3 regions of the Azonexus sp. GW821-FHT04F04 genome follow, and region 3 is predicted to be linked to each of the others. Evidence: predicted binding sites of a transcription regulator. Region 3 holds the regulator's gene; each other region holds the start of a gene.
What was found. The regulator FNR, encoded in region 3, switches genes on or off when oxygen is low (the NO sensors DNR and NnrR bind a similar motif). The targets are predictions, from matches to a motif close to TTGANCTAGNTCAA.

Region 1 (5,321 bases), on a different contig from region 3:
CCTTGCCCATCATGTTGGCCGATCAGCCGGTCGCCTGCATCACGCTGGGCAGTCGTCGGGCCACCGGCGTTCTCGCCTCGACCCTGCGCTCGCTGGAGATGCTCGGCACACACTTCAGCCAGACCCTGCTGCAACTGGACGCACAAGAAGAAGCTCGCCGCCTGCAACAGAATCTGAGCGGCCTGTTCGATGCGTTGAAGGATTTCATTTTCATCCTCGACGAGGATGGTCACATCCTGCACTACAACCGGGCCGTAACTGAAGGCCTCGGCTATGGGCCTGACACCCTGATCGGCAAGCTGATTGCCACGGTCCACCCGAAAAATCTGCAAAAAATCGCCAACGAGCAAATGATCGACGTTGTCGCCGGTCGCCGCTTCAGCTGCCCGCTTCCCATCCTGCACGCCAACGGCGAGCAGACCATGATCGAAACCCGCATCACGCATGGCTACTGGAATGGCCGCCCGGCCCTGATCAGTACGTCGCAGGACATTACCGAGCGCCTGATCGCCGAAGAGCGCCAGCAACTGGCGGCCAGCGTCTTCGACAATGCGCACGAAGGGATCATGATCACCGACCCGAAAGGGCGCATCGTCGAAGTCAATTCAACCTTTACCGAATTGACCGGCTATCCCCGAGACGAAGCCATTGGCCAAACTCCTGATCTGCTCAAGTCAGGGCATCACGATCCGGCCTTTTACGCCGAAATGTGGAAAAAAATTGCCGAGGACGGCTACTGGCGAGGCGAGATATGGAATCGCAAGAAATCCGGTGAAATATTTGTCGAGCTGCTGACCATCTCGACCGTCCGCAACCGGAACGGCGAGATCGCCAATTTCGTCGCCATTTTTTCCGACATTACGGTCATCAAGCAGCACCAACAACGCCTCGAACACCTCGCTCACTACGACGCGCTGACCCAGCTACCCAACCGCATGCTGCTCGGCGACCGCCTCCAACTCGCCATGGCGCAAACCGAGCGCAGCGGGAAGATGCTGGCTATCTGCTATCTCGATCTCGACAATTTCAAGCCGATCAACGACCGCTTTGGCCACTCGGCCGGCGATTTCCTGCTCATCGAAGTTGCCCAGCGCCTCAAGACCTGTGTCCGGGCCGGCGACACGGTGTCACGTCTGGGTGGCGACGAGTTCGTACTGCTCGTTTCCAATCTTGATGACTTGCACGAATGCGACTATGCCGTCGCCCGCATCATCAGCGCACTGAATCAACCTTTCCGCGTCTCCGAACACGCCATTTCGATTTCGGCGAGCATTGGCGTGACCCTCTACCCGCATGACGGCTCGGATGCCGACACGCTGCTCCGCCATGCCGACCAGGCGATGTACGCGGCCAAGCAGGGCGGCCGCAATCGCCATCACCTGTTCGACCCGGAAAACGACCGCCGCACCCGCATTCGCCGCGAAGAAATCGTGCGCATTCGGGAAGGCCTCGCCAAGGGCGAATTCGAGCTTTACTTCCAGCCCAAGGTGAACATGCGCAAGGGCAGCGTAACCGGCGCCGAAGCACTGATCCGCTGGCAACACCCGACCGATGGCCTGCTGCTGCCGGGACGCTTCCTGCCCATCATCGAAGACAGCGAACTGGATATTGAAGTCGGCGACTGGGTCATCCAGGAAGCCCTGCGTCAGATGGAAGACTGGCACGCCCAAGGTGTCGACCTGCCGGTCAGCATCAACATTTCCGGCAAGCACCTGCAGCACGAAGGCTTTTCGCGGCGCCTAGCTGAGTTGCTGGCGGCCCATCCGAATCTGGCACCCGGCCTGATCGAGCTTGAAGTGCTCGAAACCGCCGCCCTTGAAGACATGGCCAACGTCGCCGAACTGTTCGGCGAATGCCGGCGCCTCGGCGTCAGCTTTGCCCTCGACGATTTCGGCACTGGCTATTCGTCACTGACCTATTTCCGCCAGTTGCCGGCCGATGTACTCAAGATCGACCAGTCCTTCATCCGCAACATGCTCGACGATGCCGACGATCTGGCCATCGTCGAAGGCGTCATCGGGCTGACCCAGGCTTTCCGCCGGCAAGTCATCGCCGAAGGGGTGGAAACCGTCGAGCACGGCCTTGTTCTCCTGCTTCTGGGCTGTGACATGGCGCAAGGCTTCGGCATCGCCCACCCGATGCCGGCCGCGCTTCTGCCCGAATGGATCAGGCAATTCAAACCGGATGAACTATGGGGTCTGGCCACGGCCTTCAAATGGTCACACGAGGATTTGCCCATGCTGATCGCCGACGTCGACCACAGCCGCTGGAAAAAATCGCTGTATGCCTACCTCGACGACACGACGGGGGCCATCCGCCCTCCCGAACTCGACCAACATCAATGCCGTTTTGGTCGCTGGTACTACAGCCAGGACGGTCAGCGCTATGCCAGTGCCGACGCGTTCCGAATGATCGAAGACCTGCACAAGAAACTGCACGACATCGGCAGCCAATTGCGTCGCTGCCACGACACTGGGGACAGCAGCGCCATCGCGGCTTTGAAACTGGAATTCGAGGAGCAGAACGCCAGCCTGACCGAGTGCATCCAGCACATTCAGGCCGAAGTGCTGATGAACACTCAGACCAGCAAGCGATAGGCTGGCGAACGGAGCCCCCGCACCGCATCAAGCAGCGCCTCGATGGCCTTCGGCCGCACGAATCCCGGCCGCCAGGCCAGCGCCACCCGGCGGGCCGGGGCTGGCTCCTTGAAGGGAATGACGCTGATCATGTCGTTGCTGTAAGGATGGCCCAGCGCGCTGTCCGGCAACACTGACACGCCGAGGCCGGAGGCCACCATGCAGCGGATGGTACCGATCGAATGGCCGAGCCGGACGTCGGTTTCCGGGCTACTGACCTGCGGACAGGCGCCCAGAACCTGATCGCGGAAGCAGTTGCCGGCCTTCAGCAACAGCACCTCATCGCCGGCCACGTCCTCGGGCGCAATCCACTTCCTGCTTTCCCAGGGATGACCGCGCGGCACGACAACCTTGAAGGATTCATCGTAGATCGCCCGGGTCAACACCCCCGGCACGTCGAAGGGCAGCGCAATGATGACGACGTCGACTTCGTTGTCGTGCAGCATGTCGGCCAGCGTAGCCGTCATGTTCTCCTCGATGGCGAGCGGCATGGCCGGCGCCACCACTTTCAGGGAATGAATGAGTTGCGGCAGCAGATAGGGGCCGATGGTGTGAATCACACCGAGCCGCAATGGCCCCTCCAGCTGGTCCCGGCCAAGCATGGCCACCTGCCGGACTTTCTCCGCCTCACCAAGCGCCCGCTTGGCCTGCTCGACCACCTTGGCACCAACCGCACTCGGGCTGACAAAACCCTTGCCGCGCTCGAACAGTTGCACGCCAAACTCGTCCTCCAGGCGGGCGATCGCCACGCTCAGCGTTGGCTGGCTGACCGAACAGTGCTCCGCCGCCCGGCTGAAATTACCTTCCTGAGCCAAAGCGACGATATAGCGCAACTCGGTTAAGGTCATTGCTACTCTCCATTTGACACACGAGGGCTCATGCCCCTTCTGACGACTATAGGGAACGGCTATAACCGCTATAACCAAAACCCATAAAAATCATTGACTTGGATCAATATTAGCACAAGCAGGAAGGGGAGAATCGACCATCGATACTTTTTCACCAAGGGAGATAAACGATGAAACACACTACGTTGTCCGTCGCCATTGCACTGCTTTCCGGAGCCATCATCAGTCAGGCTGCCATGGCTGCCAGCAATGAACCGATCCAGCCAATTGCACCGGCCAAGGTCACCAACCCGGCCCTCGTCGAACTGGGCAAAAAACTCTATTTCGATCCGCGCCTCTCCAAATCCGGCTTCATCTCCTGCAACTCCTGCCACAACCTGTCGATGGGCGGCACCGACAACATCAAGACCTCGATCGGTCACAACTGGCAGGAAGGCCCGATCAATGCGCCGACCGTGCTCAACTCCAGCCTCAACCTCGCCCAGTTCTGGGACGGCCGCGCCGCCGACCTCAAGGCCCAGGCCGGTGGCCCGATCGCCAATCCGGGTGAAATGGGCTTCACCCACACGCTGGCCGTCAGCATGCTGCAAACCATCCCCGGCTACGTTGCCGAATTCAAGAAGGCCTTCGGCTCCGAGACGGTCGATATCGAAAAAGTCACCAAGGCCATCGCCGCCTTCGAGGAAACCCTGGTCACCCCGAACTCACGCTTCGACAAATACCTGAAGGGCAACAAGAAGGCCATCACCAAGGATGAACTGGCCGGCTACCAGCTATTCAAGGACGCCGGATGCGTTGCCTGCCATAACGGCCCGGCCGTCGGCGGCAACTCCTTCCAGAAGATGGGTCTGGTCGAAGCCTACAAGGCATCCAGCCCGGCCGAAGGCCGTTCTGCCGTGACCGGCAAGGATGCCGACCGCTTCAACTTCAAAGTGCCGACCCTGCGCAACGTTGAAATGACCTATCCGTACTTCCACGACGGCGCTGCCAACACCTTGCCGGAAGCAGTAGACACGATGGCCCGCATCCAGCTCGGCAAGAAGTTTACAGCCGACGAAAACGCCAAGATCGTCGCCTTCCTGAAGACCCTGACCGGCGACCAGCCGAACTTCAAGATGCCGATCCTGCCACCGTCATCCGACGCGACGCCGCGTCCGACGCCGTTCGAAAAGAAATAACAACCGCTCCAGAGAACGGGCGGGGGCTGCGGCCCCCGTTTTTCTTGTTGGTGTTTATTTGATTCCCGTTAATCTGCCGTTAAACTTGCGCGTCCATAATTTGTGCCTGATTTCTTTCGGTTTTCCCCCTGATGCTTGAAGCTGACAATCTGGAATGCGTGCGCGGCGAGCGCCGCCTGTTCGCAGGCCTTGGCTTCAAGCTGGAGGCCGGGGAATTGCTGTACCTGCAGGGCAAAAACGGCGCCGGCAAAACCAGCCTGCTACGCATGCTGATCGGCCTTTTGCCACCGGAAACCGGTGAAATCCGCTGGAAGGGCGAGTCGATCAAGTCCGACGAATTCCGCGCTGACCTCTGCTACCTTGGCCACCTCAACGCCATCAAGGAAGAATTGACCCCGCTGGAAAACCTGCTGGCAGCAGCCCGCCTGGCCGACGAGGAACTATCCGAAGACGACGCCATCGACGCGCTGGAACAGGTCGGACTGGCCGGCCGCGAAGACCTCGCCTGCAAATACCTCTCGCAGGGACAGAAGCGTCGTGTTGCGCTGGCCCGCCTGGTCAAGGAAAAACGGCCACTGTGGATACTTGACGAACCTTTTGTCGCCCTCGACGTTGCTGCGGTCGACTGGCTGGCCGGCATCATTTCGGGCCATCTGCAG
Region 2 (5,321 bases), on a different contig from region 3:
ATTCTTGGCAGCGAGGGGGTGTTTTCCCTTGGCGCCTTTTGTTAGCCGGTCGGCATGGGCGATGCCACGGTCAACCGGGAAAAAGGGCGAAAATTGAAAATGGGCCGACGACTGGCTGTTTGCGCTGCCGGAGCTTTTGCGGGAAGCCGCAAGGACCTGGCTGCTCCTCGGCCACTAATGCCGGGGCTGTTAACAAAAAAAGGGCGGAGACAAGCTCCGCCCGAAACGCAAGGTCTTGCCGGATTACTCAGTGATGTCCGTCGACTTCCTCCCAGCCGGTAATCATCGCCTTGATGTGGGCGAAGATCGTATGGCCGGTTGTCGTCAGATAAACGTGGATGAAGAAGAAGGCGGTGATCATGTAGGCGCCGAGGGTGTGCAACACGGCCACTGTTTCCAGTGACAGGTTCTGGTCGATGCCCAGACGCACCCAGTCGCCGTAGAACAGGTAGAAGATCCCGGTGCCCCAGAGCAGCGGCGAAATGAAAGCGAGCAGGGCAAGGTAGGCCAGGCGTTGCAGCGGGTTGTGCTTTTGCAACACGGTCTTGTGGAACGGATGCGGCGCATTGGTGAAGATGCCGACTGTGTAGTACTTGATCATTGCCCCGACATTCTTCAGCGAAGGCAGGTACTGTCGCCATTCGCCGGTGGTGAATTGCCAGAAGATGGTGAACGCCCACAGGGTGAGCAGCGTCCAGGCAGCCAGGCTATGCAGTTGCACTGCCTTCTGGAAGCCGATCAGGGTGTAGCTGCCATGGACTTCGAAGCCGGTGATCATCATGATGATGATCAGCAGCGCCTGCGACCAGTGCCAGAAACGCTCGTAGCGCTTGTAGATGTAGATGCGTTCGCTCATTTTGCATTCTCCTTGCGGCGGCTGAGGATACGGACGATGCCGTGGAGCAGGCCGCCGCCGATGGCGCCGGCGATCATCAGCCCGCCAAAAAGGTCGACCAGTTTGTTGCTGTCACGGCCCGGCAGATAGATGTCGGTGATCGCGCTCAGGCGACCGTCCGCGGCACGGGTGTGACACTCCTGGCAAGGCACGGCTTTCTCTTTCGGGGCAACCATGTGGGTAATGAACCAGTTCATCTTCGTTTCAATAAAGCCGAACTTGCCGCTGTATGGCAGGCCGGCATAGTCCATCCCCGCCTTGATCGACTTGGCATAGTCATAATTCCGCCAGAGCGAGGTGTCGTCGTCGCCGAAAACATGGTTGACCACCAGGGTCTTGTTCTCGGTGTCGTAAGGCTGCTTGCCGCGCATGACCTTGAACGGCCAGATGCGTGCGTTCGGATCACTGGCCGAGCCTTCGACACGATTGAGTTCGAGGACCTTGCTGTCGTCGATCTTGTCGGTGATGGCGACAGGGTGGACGATGCCGTTGTACCACTTGTACTCGGGGCGGACATTCTCGCCATATTCGAAATCACCCTTGGCCGCCGAGTACTTCAGGTGGCCGTGATCATCCTTGACGAAGAGCGGTTTGCCATCCGGACCCATCTTGCCGGCTGTGGACCAGTCCCACAGCATTTTGGTAGCGACGCCGCCCCGCGCAAATTCGGGGATATGGCAGGTCTGGCAGGCCACCTTGTTGGTGTGGGTGTTGATCTTGGCTTCCTTGTGCGGCGCGAAGCCGTGGCAGGATTCGCAAGTGGCCCGGTTGTGATCGTCCTTGGGCAGGTCGAAACCGTGCTTGTCCTTGGCGGTTGTCGCATAACGGCTACCCGACGGCTGGTGCGCATTGAACGTATGGCAGTCAGCGCAGACAAGATTGGCGCCGTCCTTGGCCATGTGTACATCGAGCTCGCGCGACGGATTCTTCAACGATGAATCGAGGTCGCCGTGCTTGACCGCATCGCCGCCACCGCCATTGAAGTGGCAGGCGCCGCAGTTTGAGCGGCCTGGTTTGCCGACATGCTGGGCGATCTTGGTCAGGTCAGGGGCCTTGAACATTTTTTTGCCCGGTGGCCCTTCCATCGGCTCGAACTCCCGGTCCGCGTACAGCGGGTGGCCGGCATCAGTGCTGAATTTCTTGTAGGTGCCGGTGTTGTCATGGCAGGCCAGGCAATCGACGTTGTCCTGATTCGTGAAGTCGAAATTCTTGTCGTTCCAGCCGTAACCGGCGTGGCAACTGGTGCAGCGTGCCTCGTTGGAAATCGGCGAGCCGCAGAAGTTATTGGCCGCCCATTTCTTGCCGAGGGTCTTGCCGGTGGTCGGGCTCTTGGTTTCCCAGGTCCAGTGAATGCTCTTCATCACCTGATGTCCCGCCGTGTTGTGGCAAGACAGGCAAGCCTTGGTCACTTCGGGGCCGGTCTTGAACGGTCCCTTCAATGCCTCGAGCTTGCTGTGATCGGTCGTCGATTTCGATATTTCAGCCTTGCTGACGGCTGGTGGCGGCACCGGTCCTTCCGCTGCCTGAGCGAGTAAAACCGCTCCCAGCAAGGCCGCCCCAATAAGCCTGCGTACATGATCCATTGTCCAGTCTCCTCTAATTATCGCGGCGTGGATGACCTCTCAAGGATCAGAGGCCTCATTGCTCGCAGGCGTACAGCTACTACTTTAGTCAAGAATATAAGCAAATTTTAATATACATCTGATCCAGATCAAATCCTGTGTTTTCTGTTGCCGAGACATGAACGCTCAACTCATGTGCCAAGGCTGGCGTGCTAGAATCGCGGCATTGTCTTGAATATCTTGAGGAAAGCAGCGAAATGGCGGAAGTTAACACCAGCTACGTATCCGATCACCAGACTTGGATGAACGAGCAACTGGAAAAGCATCCCGAGTGGGTTGAGGACCAGAAGGTTGGTCGCGCCCTGTGGTGGGACAAGAAGCAGGACGTCGACAGCTCGGCGCGCAACGCTGGCTCCAAGGTGCCGCAGAAGCCTTATCCCTACGATGTGAATTTCTACGGCGAATAATCGCTGCTGAATTCCCGATGCAAAAAAGCCGGTCATTGACCGGCTTTTTGTTTGCCTGCGCGCCGGACCTGCCGGCGCGAGACTGTCAGGGCCTAGCCCGTCAGCGGCTTGACGACGCGCTTGACGGCCGTGTCGTCGGGGTGCGGGTGGATGGTGAAGCCGAGGCTGGTCATCAGGCGGAACATCTTGGAGTTGGTCGATAGCACGTCGCCGACCACGGCGCGATAGCCCTTCATGCGGGCGCATTCGATCAGCGCCGTCATGAGCTTACGGCCGACGCCGCACTTCTGCCAGTCATCGCCAACGGCCAGCGCGAACTCGACCGACTCGCCATCAGGATTGCCGACGTAGCGCGCCACACCGATCTGTTTCTCCTTGCCTTCGTCGACGCCTTCTTCATTCAGTTCGACCATCGTCGCGACCAGCGCCATTTCGCGGTCGTAGTCGATCTGCGTGAAGCGGACCAGCATGGTCTGGGTCAGCTCGCGCAGGGTGTCCATGAAGCGGTAGTAGCGCGACTCGTCGGACATGTTCTTGACGAACTCCTGCTCCATGTCGGCATCTTCGGGGCGGATCGGGCGGATGGTGACGACCTTGCCGTCGTTCATCTGCCATTCCTGGATCAGATGCACCGGGTACGGATAGATCGACATGTGGGCGTAACGGTCGCCCGAGGCATTGGCGGCGTGGTCGATGACGATGCGGGCATCAGCTGCGATGGCGCCGTTTTCATCGACGATCAGCGGGTTGAGGTCGAGTTCCTGGATCCACGGCAGTTCGCAGACCATTTCGGAAATGCACAGCAGCACTTCCTTGAGGGCGGCGCGGTCGACCGGTGGCATGTTGTGGAACTGGTCGAGGATCAGCGAAGCGCGTGTCGAGTCGATCAGATCCTTGGCCAGGAATTCGTTGAGTGGCGGCAGGGCAACCGAGCGGTCGCTGAAAATCTCGACGTCGAAACCGCCGGCGCCGAAGGTGATCACCGGCCCGAAAATCGGATCGCGGAAGACGCCGATCATCACTTCACGGCCATTCGGGCGCGACAGGAAGGGCTCAATCGAGACGCCGTTGATCTTGGCGGTCGGATGCCGTTTTTGCACGGTATCGATGATGTCGTGATAGGCGTTGCGGACGGCCGGCGCATTGGTGATGTTGAGGCGGACGCCGCCGGCGTCGGACTTGTGCGTCAGGTCTGGGGAGTCGACCTTCATGGCGATCGGGAAGCCGATTTGCTCGGCGAGCAACAAGGCCTCGGTCGCCGTACGGGCAACCATGGTCTGGGCGACCGGCACCTTGAAAGCGCGCAGGATGGCCTTTGATTCCATTTCGGAGAGCACCTTGCGGCGCTCGGCGAGCAGCGCCTCGATCAGCATCTTGGCGCCTTCGGCTTCCGGCCGGCCGTGCTGGCGGGTCGGCTCCGGCGTTTGCAACAGGAGCTTCTGGTTGCGGTAGTACTTGGAAATATGGTGGAACAGCTCGATTGCCGTTTCCGGCATGCGGAAGGCCGGGATGCCGGCACTTTCGAGCAGGTTGCGCGCTTCGCGGACCTGCTCTTCGCCCATCCAGCAGCAGATCAGCGAACGATTGAGCTTGTCGGCGACTTCGATGATGGCCTGGGCGACGGCCAGCGGGTCGGTCATTGCCTGTGGGGAAAGCATGACCAGAGTGCTGTCGACGCCGGCGTCGTGGGTGACGGCCATGATCGCGTCGCGGTAGCGCTCCGGTGTCGCATCGCCGCCAATGTCGATCGGGTTGCTGTGCGACCAGTTGGTGGGTAGCGCCTTGTTGAGCACCGCCATCGTTTCGTTGGAAAGCTCGGCCAGCGGGATGCCCATGTCGCCGGCGCGGTCGGCAGCCATGGCGCCCGGCCCGCCGCCGTTGGTGATGATGGCGAGGCGGTTGCCCATCGGGCGGAACTTGGAGGCGAGCGCCTTGGCGGCATAGAAGAGCTGACCGACGTTCTGGACGCGAACCACGCCAGCGCGGCGTACGGCCGCATCGAACACGGTGTCGGAAACGGCAGCCATGCCCGAGTGGGTCGCCGCGGCGGCCGAGCCGGCAGCGTGGCGGCCGGCCTTGAGCAGGATGATCGGCTTGATGCGGGCGGCGGAACGCAGGGCACTCATGAAGCGGCGGGCGTTGCGGATGCCTTCGACGTACATCAGGATGTAATGCGTACGGCTGTCGTAGATCAGGTAATCAAGGATTTCGCCGAAATCGACGTCGGCCGTCATGCCGATCGAAATGACCGACGAGAAGCCGACCTGATTGGCCTTGGCCCAGTCGAGCACGGCCGAGCACATGGCGCCGGACTGCGAGACGAGGGCGAGGTTGCCGGGGGCGGCGGTGATCTTGGTAAAAGTGGCGTTGAGGCCGAGGTCGGGGCGGATGATGCCG
Region 3 (5,321 bases):
TAGGCCAAAGCCTAGCACCAACAGGCCGGACAGGGTACGTACGACCGGCCGCCGGACGAATTCGTTCAGTCGCGCCAGGACGATGCCAGCCAACAATAGATTAGGTAGGGTTCCGAGGCCAAACGCCAGCATCATCAGGCCGCCACGCGTCGCCGAACCTGCCGTCAGCGCGCTGGCCAGCGCGCTATAGACCAGACCGCAAGGCAACCAGCCCCAGAGCAGGCCAAGCGGAAAAGCCTGGCCAACATTGCGTGCCGGCAGAAACCGCCGGGTCAGCGGTTGCAGATGGATCCACAGTTTTTGTCCGGCACGTTCGGTGAAAGCCAGCGCCCGCGTTACACCGAGCAGGTAAAGGCCAAGGGCCACCAGCATCAGATTGGCAATGAAATAAAGAATCAGCCGGGCCGGAACCTGCCCCTCCAGGCCCATGCTGGCCGCCCCGAGAGCCCCGGCAATGGCGCCGGCCACGCCATAGGACAGGATGCGCCCACCGTTGTAGGTGAAATGCATCGACCAGCGCGCCGTGACGCCCATCGACAAGGCGCCAACAATGCCGCCACACATGCCGACGCAATGGGTCCCGCCGAGCAGACCAACAAGAAAAAGTGCGAGAAAACCGGAATCAGGCATCGAACAGAATCAACAAAAGCAAAGCGGGCAGTTTAACTGCCCGCTTTGATTGCTGCACACCGCTCAGATAACTTTGGAGTAAGTCGCCCGCTGGCGACCAGCCCGCAGATAGCGGTCGAAGACCATCGAAATGATGCGCACCAGAAGACGTCCCGGCGGCAGGACAGTGATCCATTCGCGGTCGATCTTGAGCAACCCGGCCCGCTCCATTTCCTTCATGTCTTCCAGCTCTGCTGCAAAATACTCGCGGAAGTCGATCAGGTGAGCGCTTTCAATGCTTTCAATGGACAATTCGAAATGGCACATCAGGGCCTGGATGATGGAGCGACGCAGAATGTCGTCAGCCGTCAGTTCGATGCCACGGAACACCGGCAGGGAGCCAGTATCGAGCGCATCGTAGTACTCATCGGCGGTCTTGACATTCTGGTAGTAGCTCGGCCCGACCTTGCTGATCGACGAAATGCCGAAAGACAGCATGTCGCAGTCGGCATACGTCGAATAGCCCTGAAAATTGCGGTGCAGGCGGCCTTGGCGCTGAGCAACAGCCAGTTCATCATCGGGCTTGGCAAAGTGGTCCATGCCGATGAAAACGTAGCCTGCATCGGTCAGTTTCTTGATGGCCAGCGCCAGAATCTGCAACTTGGTATCGGCCGACGGCAGATCGGCATCGTTGATCCGGCGCTGCGGCTTGAACATGCTCGGCATGTGCGCGTAGTTGTAGATCGACAGGCGATCCGGATCCATCGCCAATACCCGCTCGATGGTCCGGTTGAAACCCATGACAGTCTGGTGCGGCAAGCCGTAGATCAGGTCCACAGAAACCGATTTGAAACCGTTGGCCCGTGCATCGCGGATCACGCTGTAGGTTTCTTCCTCGCTCTGCACGCGATTGACAGCGACCTGGACTTTTTCATCGAAATCCTGGACACCAACGCTCATCCGGTTGAAGCCGAGTTCGCCGAGTAGCGCAACGGTCGCCGTATCGACCTTGCGCGGATCGACTTCGATAGAGTATTCGCCGCCCTCAAGCAGCTTGAAGTGCTTGCGCGTTTCACCCATCAGTTGGCGCATTTCATCGTGCGACAGGAAGGTTGGTGTACCGCCACCCCAATGCAGCTGGATAACTTCGTGCTCACCATCGCGACCTTCCAGCGCCGCAGCCTGGATATCCAGCTCCTTTGCCAGATACCGGAGATATTTCGCGCTACGCCCGTGATCCTTGGTGATAATTTTGTTACACGCGCAGTAGTAGCAAATAGTGTTACAGAAAGGTATGTGGAAGTATAATGAGAGAGGTCGGCTTATGCCGCCGATATTCCGTTTGCCAAGCCAGACTTTCGCTGCCTCAGAATCGAAGGCCTCGACAAAGCGATCGGCCGTCGGATAAGACGTGTAACGGGGGCCGTTGACATCAAAACGGCGGATGATCTGGGGATCGAATACGAGGTTTTCAGTTGCGAAATTCATTAGGCCAGCCACTAAAAGTAGGTCTGATTATGTTCGGAAGGTTCGATTTTATGGTTGACTTGGATCAAGCGAATGCAGGTTGCGAATGGCTCAAACACACCCGTTAAATCAGGAAGTCACGCTGTCTGTTATCAAGACAGCCTGTTCCAATTGTAACCTGCGCGAACTGTGCCTGCCGTACGGTCTCAGCCTCGAAGAACTGGAACGTCTTGATGATCTGGTATCGACCCGCCGTCGGATCAAGCGCGGCGACCACCTCTACCGTGCCGGCGAAGTTTTTGATGCCATCTATGCGATTCGCAGCGGCTTCTTCAAGACCGATGTGCTGCTTGAAGATGGACGCGACCAGGTAACCGGCTTCCAGATGGCCGGCGAATTGCTCGGCCTCGATGGCATCAGTACCGAACACCACACCTGCAATGCCATCGCGCTCGAAGACAGCGAGATTTGCGCCATTCCGTTCTCGCGCCTGGAAGGCCTGTCGCGGGAGATCCACACGCTGCAGCATCATTTCCACAAGGTGATGAGCCGGGAAATCGTCCGCGACCACGGCGTCATGATGTTGCTTGGCACGATGCGCGCCGAGGAACGACTGGCTGCCTTCCTGCTCAATCTGTCACAGCGCTTCACGGCGCGCGGCTTTTCGCACGCCGAGTTTTACCTGCGAATGACGCGCGAGGAAATCGGCAGCTACCTCGGCCTCAAGCTCGAAACGGTGTCTCGCGCTTTCTCCCGCTTCCAGGAAGAAGGCCATATCGCCGTTCAGCAGAAACACATTCGCATCCTGAACGTGAACGGGCTGAAAGCCCTGATGAACCACCGCGCCTCCTGAGCGAGGCTTCTACCAGCGCAGGCGGGCTAGTTCCGCTGCGCGCAGGACAATCCTCTGTAACAACGATTCGGCACGCTGCCGGCCTGCCGTCGAGCCGCCAGGCGAACGATACGCCAAGTGGATCTCGGTCGGCTTTCCTACCAATGAATACAGGGCAATGGACAGCGGGCATAGCGTCAATTGCCGAGGGTCTTCGCGGACCAACTCAGCGGCCAGCAGGCTGCTGCAGAACTGGATGATTTCCGCTTCGCCGTAAGGAATCGCGCTGCCGCCGACAGCGGTGCGGGCCAGCATGTCGCGAAACGGCAGGATGCTGCCGACCACTAGGCCTTCGCTCTCGATAGCTTCGATCAGCCCGTCGTGGGCGGTCCGGAAATCGGAATTGCTCACCGTGACGACGACGGCGTCGTCTGCGACCGTTGGCAGGGAAATCCCGAGCAGCAACAGGAAAACCAGAAAAAAATGGGACGCCCCGTGGGACGTCCCAAACAGATGTACAGAAAACATCTGACGCAAGAGTTCGTTGCCTGGACGCTTCAATGGAAAAGCGAACCGTCCGGGCAAATCAGCGATTTAGAACGAGTGCTTCATACCGATGGCCAGGCCGTTGATGCCGGCGCTGGTACCGGAGCTGTTGCCCATCGGGTTGATGGTGTAGGCCGCATTGGTGTCGTTCTTGATGTGCGCGTAGTCAGCGTACAGTTCGGTACGCTTGGACAGGGCGTAGCGTGCGCCGAGGCCGATCTTCCAGGCATCGCGGTCGGTCAGGGTCTTGTCCTTGACCTGGCCGAACATGCCGAGCACGGAGAACTTGCCGACCGGCACGGTGGCGCCGATGAACCAGTTGCGACGATCATACTTCTGGTTGGCCGCCAGACCGAAGGCAGCGGTAGCGAAGGTCGTGTTGCCGCCGATGAACGAGTTCACATCGCCCTTGATGACGTCATAGACGCCGCTGACCTTGACTACGCCGAAGTCGTAGGAAGCGCCGGCGGTGGCAACGTAGAGGCGGGAATTGTCGTAACCGACGGCCCGGGTGGTTTCATAGTCGAGATCGATGCTCAGCGGGCCGTTGGCGTAGATCAGGTTGGCCGACAGCAGACGGTCGTCACCGTTGTTGCCCGTGGTGGTCGCGGTCATCGGCGAGTGGACGGCATTCAGGCTGCCTTCGGCGCCCTGGGTGTTGGTGGCGGTGGCCAGGATCACGGTGAAGCCGCTGAAGGACGGCGAGATGTAGGCGATGGCGTTGGCTGCGCGGTCGTACTGGGTGGTCATCGAGGTCAGGCTGGCGACCGAGTAGTTGCCGAACGGGCTGTACTTGCCGTAGATGCCGTAACGGATGCCGTCGAGGTAACCGGCAACGGCAGTACCGAAACCGCCGGTCACGCCGACGTACTGGTGGCCGGCAGAAGCCAGGCCGGTACTGGTGTCCGGGCTGATGCGGTATTGCAGGTCGAACAGGGCCTTGAGGCCGTTGCCCAGATCCTCGACGCCCTTGAAGCCGATGTGGCTCTGCGAAGCAGCGCTTTGCAGGTCGTACTGCGACTGGCCGCTGGCGACTGCGCCGTTGCTGCCTTGACGGAACATGACACCCATATCGACGTTACCGTAGATGGTGACGTTGGATTGTGCGAAGGCTGCACCGGACGTAACAGCTGCAACAGCCAGCGCGATAAGTTTTTTCTGCATTGAATTGCTCCTCAATCATCTTTTGTGTGAATGAACCCCGAAGCGAGTACCGCTCCGTACGAATCTTCCCTCTCCCAACCCCGAGGGCAGTGTTCCGCGCTATGTAATTGCGAAGGCCGTGCCAGCCCGTCAAAAAACCCCGTGATTTTTCTGCAAAGTCCGCTAGCACTTGGATTTCAGGCCTTTTTCCCGGTTGACCGTGGCAATCATCCGAACATGCTGACGCGTTCAGTTTCTGGACAATTGCTGCGTCGCTGAGCCAAAACGAAACAGTGTTCAGCGTTTCAGCAGGCGTAAAAAAGCCCGACCGGGGCCGGGCTTGAGCGGGGGAATGGAGGTGCTCAAAAAGTATATCGCGCGCTCACGCCGGCCAGCCAGGTGCGCCCCGGCGCCGCTTCGTAGTAGCGGCTGTTGCCGTCGCCGACGATGACCGAGCCGACGTACTGGCGATCGAAAATGTTGTCAAAGCGCAGGAAGGTACGCAGGTTGAGGTCGCCGACCTTGCGGTCGACACCGAAGCGCAGGTTGGCGATGGCGTAGCCCGGCGCTGCCTGCCTGGTGTTGGTGTCCTCGACGTAAACCTTGCTCCGGGCGATGCCCTCGACGGCGGCATGGAAGCCGCTGGCCGGATGTTTCCAGGCCAGTTCGCCGAACAGGCTCTGGGCAGGAACGCCGGGCAGACGGTTGTCAGCATTGATCAGTC

Region 1: a site for FNR is predicted at 3,578-3,591, ahead of AC07TV_RS01580 (cytochrome-c peroxidase). Genes of this name have one in related genera too.
Region 2: a site for FNR is predicted at 2,597-2,610, ahead of AC07TV_RS06080 (tetrathionate reductase family octaheme c-type cytochrome). Genes of this name have one in related genera too.

Annotation. Positions count from the first base shown of each region.
Region 1 covers NZ_JBWKSX010000001.1:319,180-324,500, reverse strand. Annotated here, with positions in the region: gene AC07TV_RS01590 (EAL domain-containing protein) at 1-2,597, shown strand, start outside; gene AC07TV_RS01585 (hydrogen peroxide-inducible genes activator) at 2,579-3,484, opposite strand; gene AC07TV_RS01580 (cytochrome-c peroxidase) at 3,655-4,662, shown strand; gene ccmA (cytochrome c biogenesis heme-transporting ATPase CcmA) at 4,794-5,321, shown strand, end outside.
Region 2 covers NZ_JBWKSX010000002.1:148,576-153,896, reverse strand. Annotated here, with positions in the region: gene AC07TV_RS06085 (cytochrome b/b6 domain-containing protein) at 248-856, opposite strand; gene AC07TV_RS06080 (tetrathionate reductase family octaheme c-type cytochrome) at 853-2,478, opposite strand; gene AC07TV_RS06075 (DUF3460 family protein) at 2,715-2,924, shown strand; gene AC07TV_RS06070 (bifunctional acetate--CoA ligase family protein/GNAT family N-acetyltransferase) at 3,017-5,321, opposite strand, start outside.
Region 3 covers NZ_JBWKSX010000005.1:54,587-59,907, forward strand. Annotated here, with positions in the region: gene AC07TV_RS11610 (sulfite exporter TauE/SafE family protein) at 1-630, opposite strand, end outside; gene hemN (oxygen-independent coproporphyrinogen III oxidase) at 694-2,097, opposite strand; gene fnr (fumarate/nitrate reduction transcriptional regulator Fnr) at 2,183-2,929, shown strand; gene AC07TV_RS11625 (DUF302 domain-containing protein) at 2,939-3,373, opposite strand; gene AC07TV_RS11630 (porin) at 3,503-4,618, opposite strand; gene AC07TV_RS11635 (TonB-dependent receptor family protein) at 4,960-5,321, opposite strand, start outside.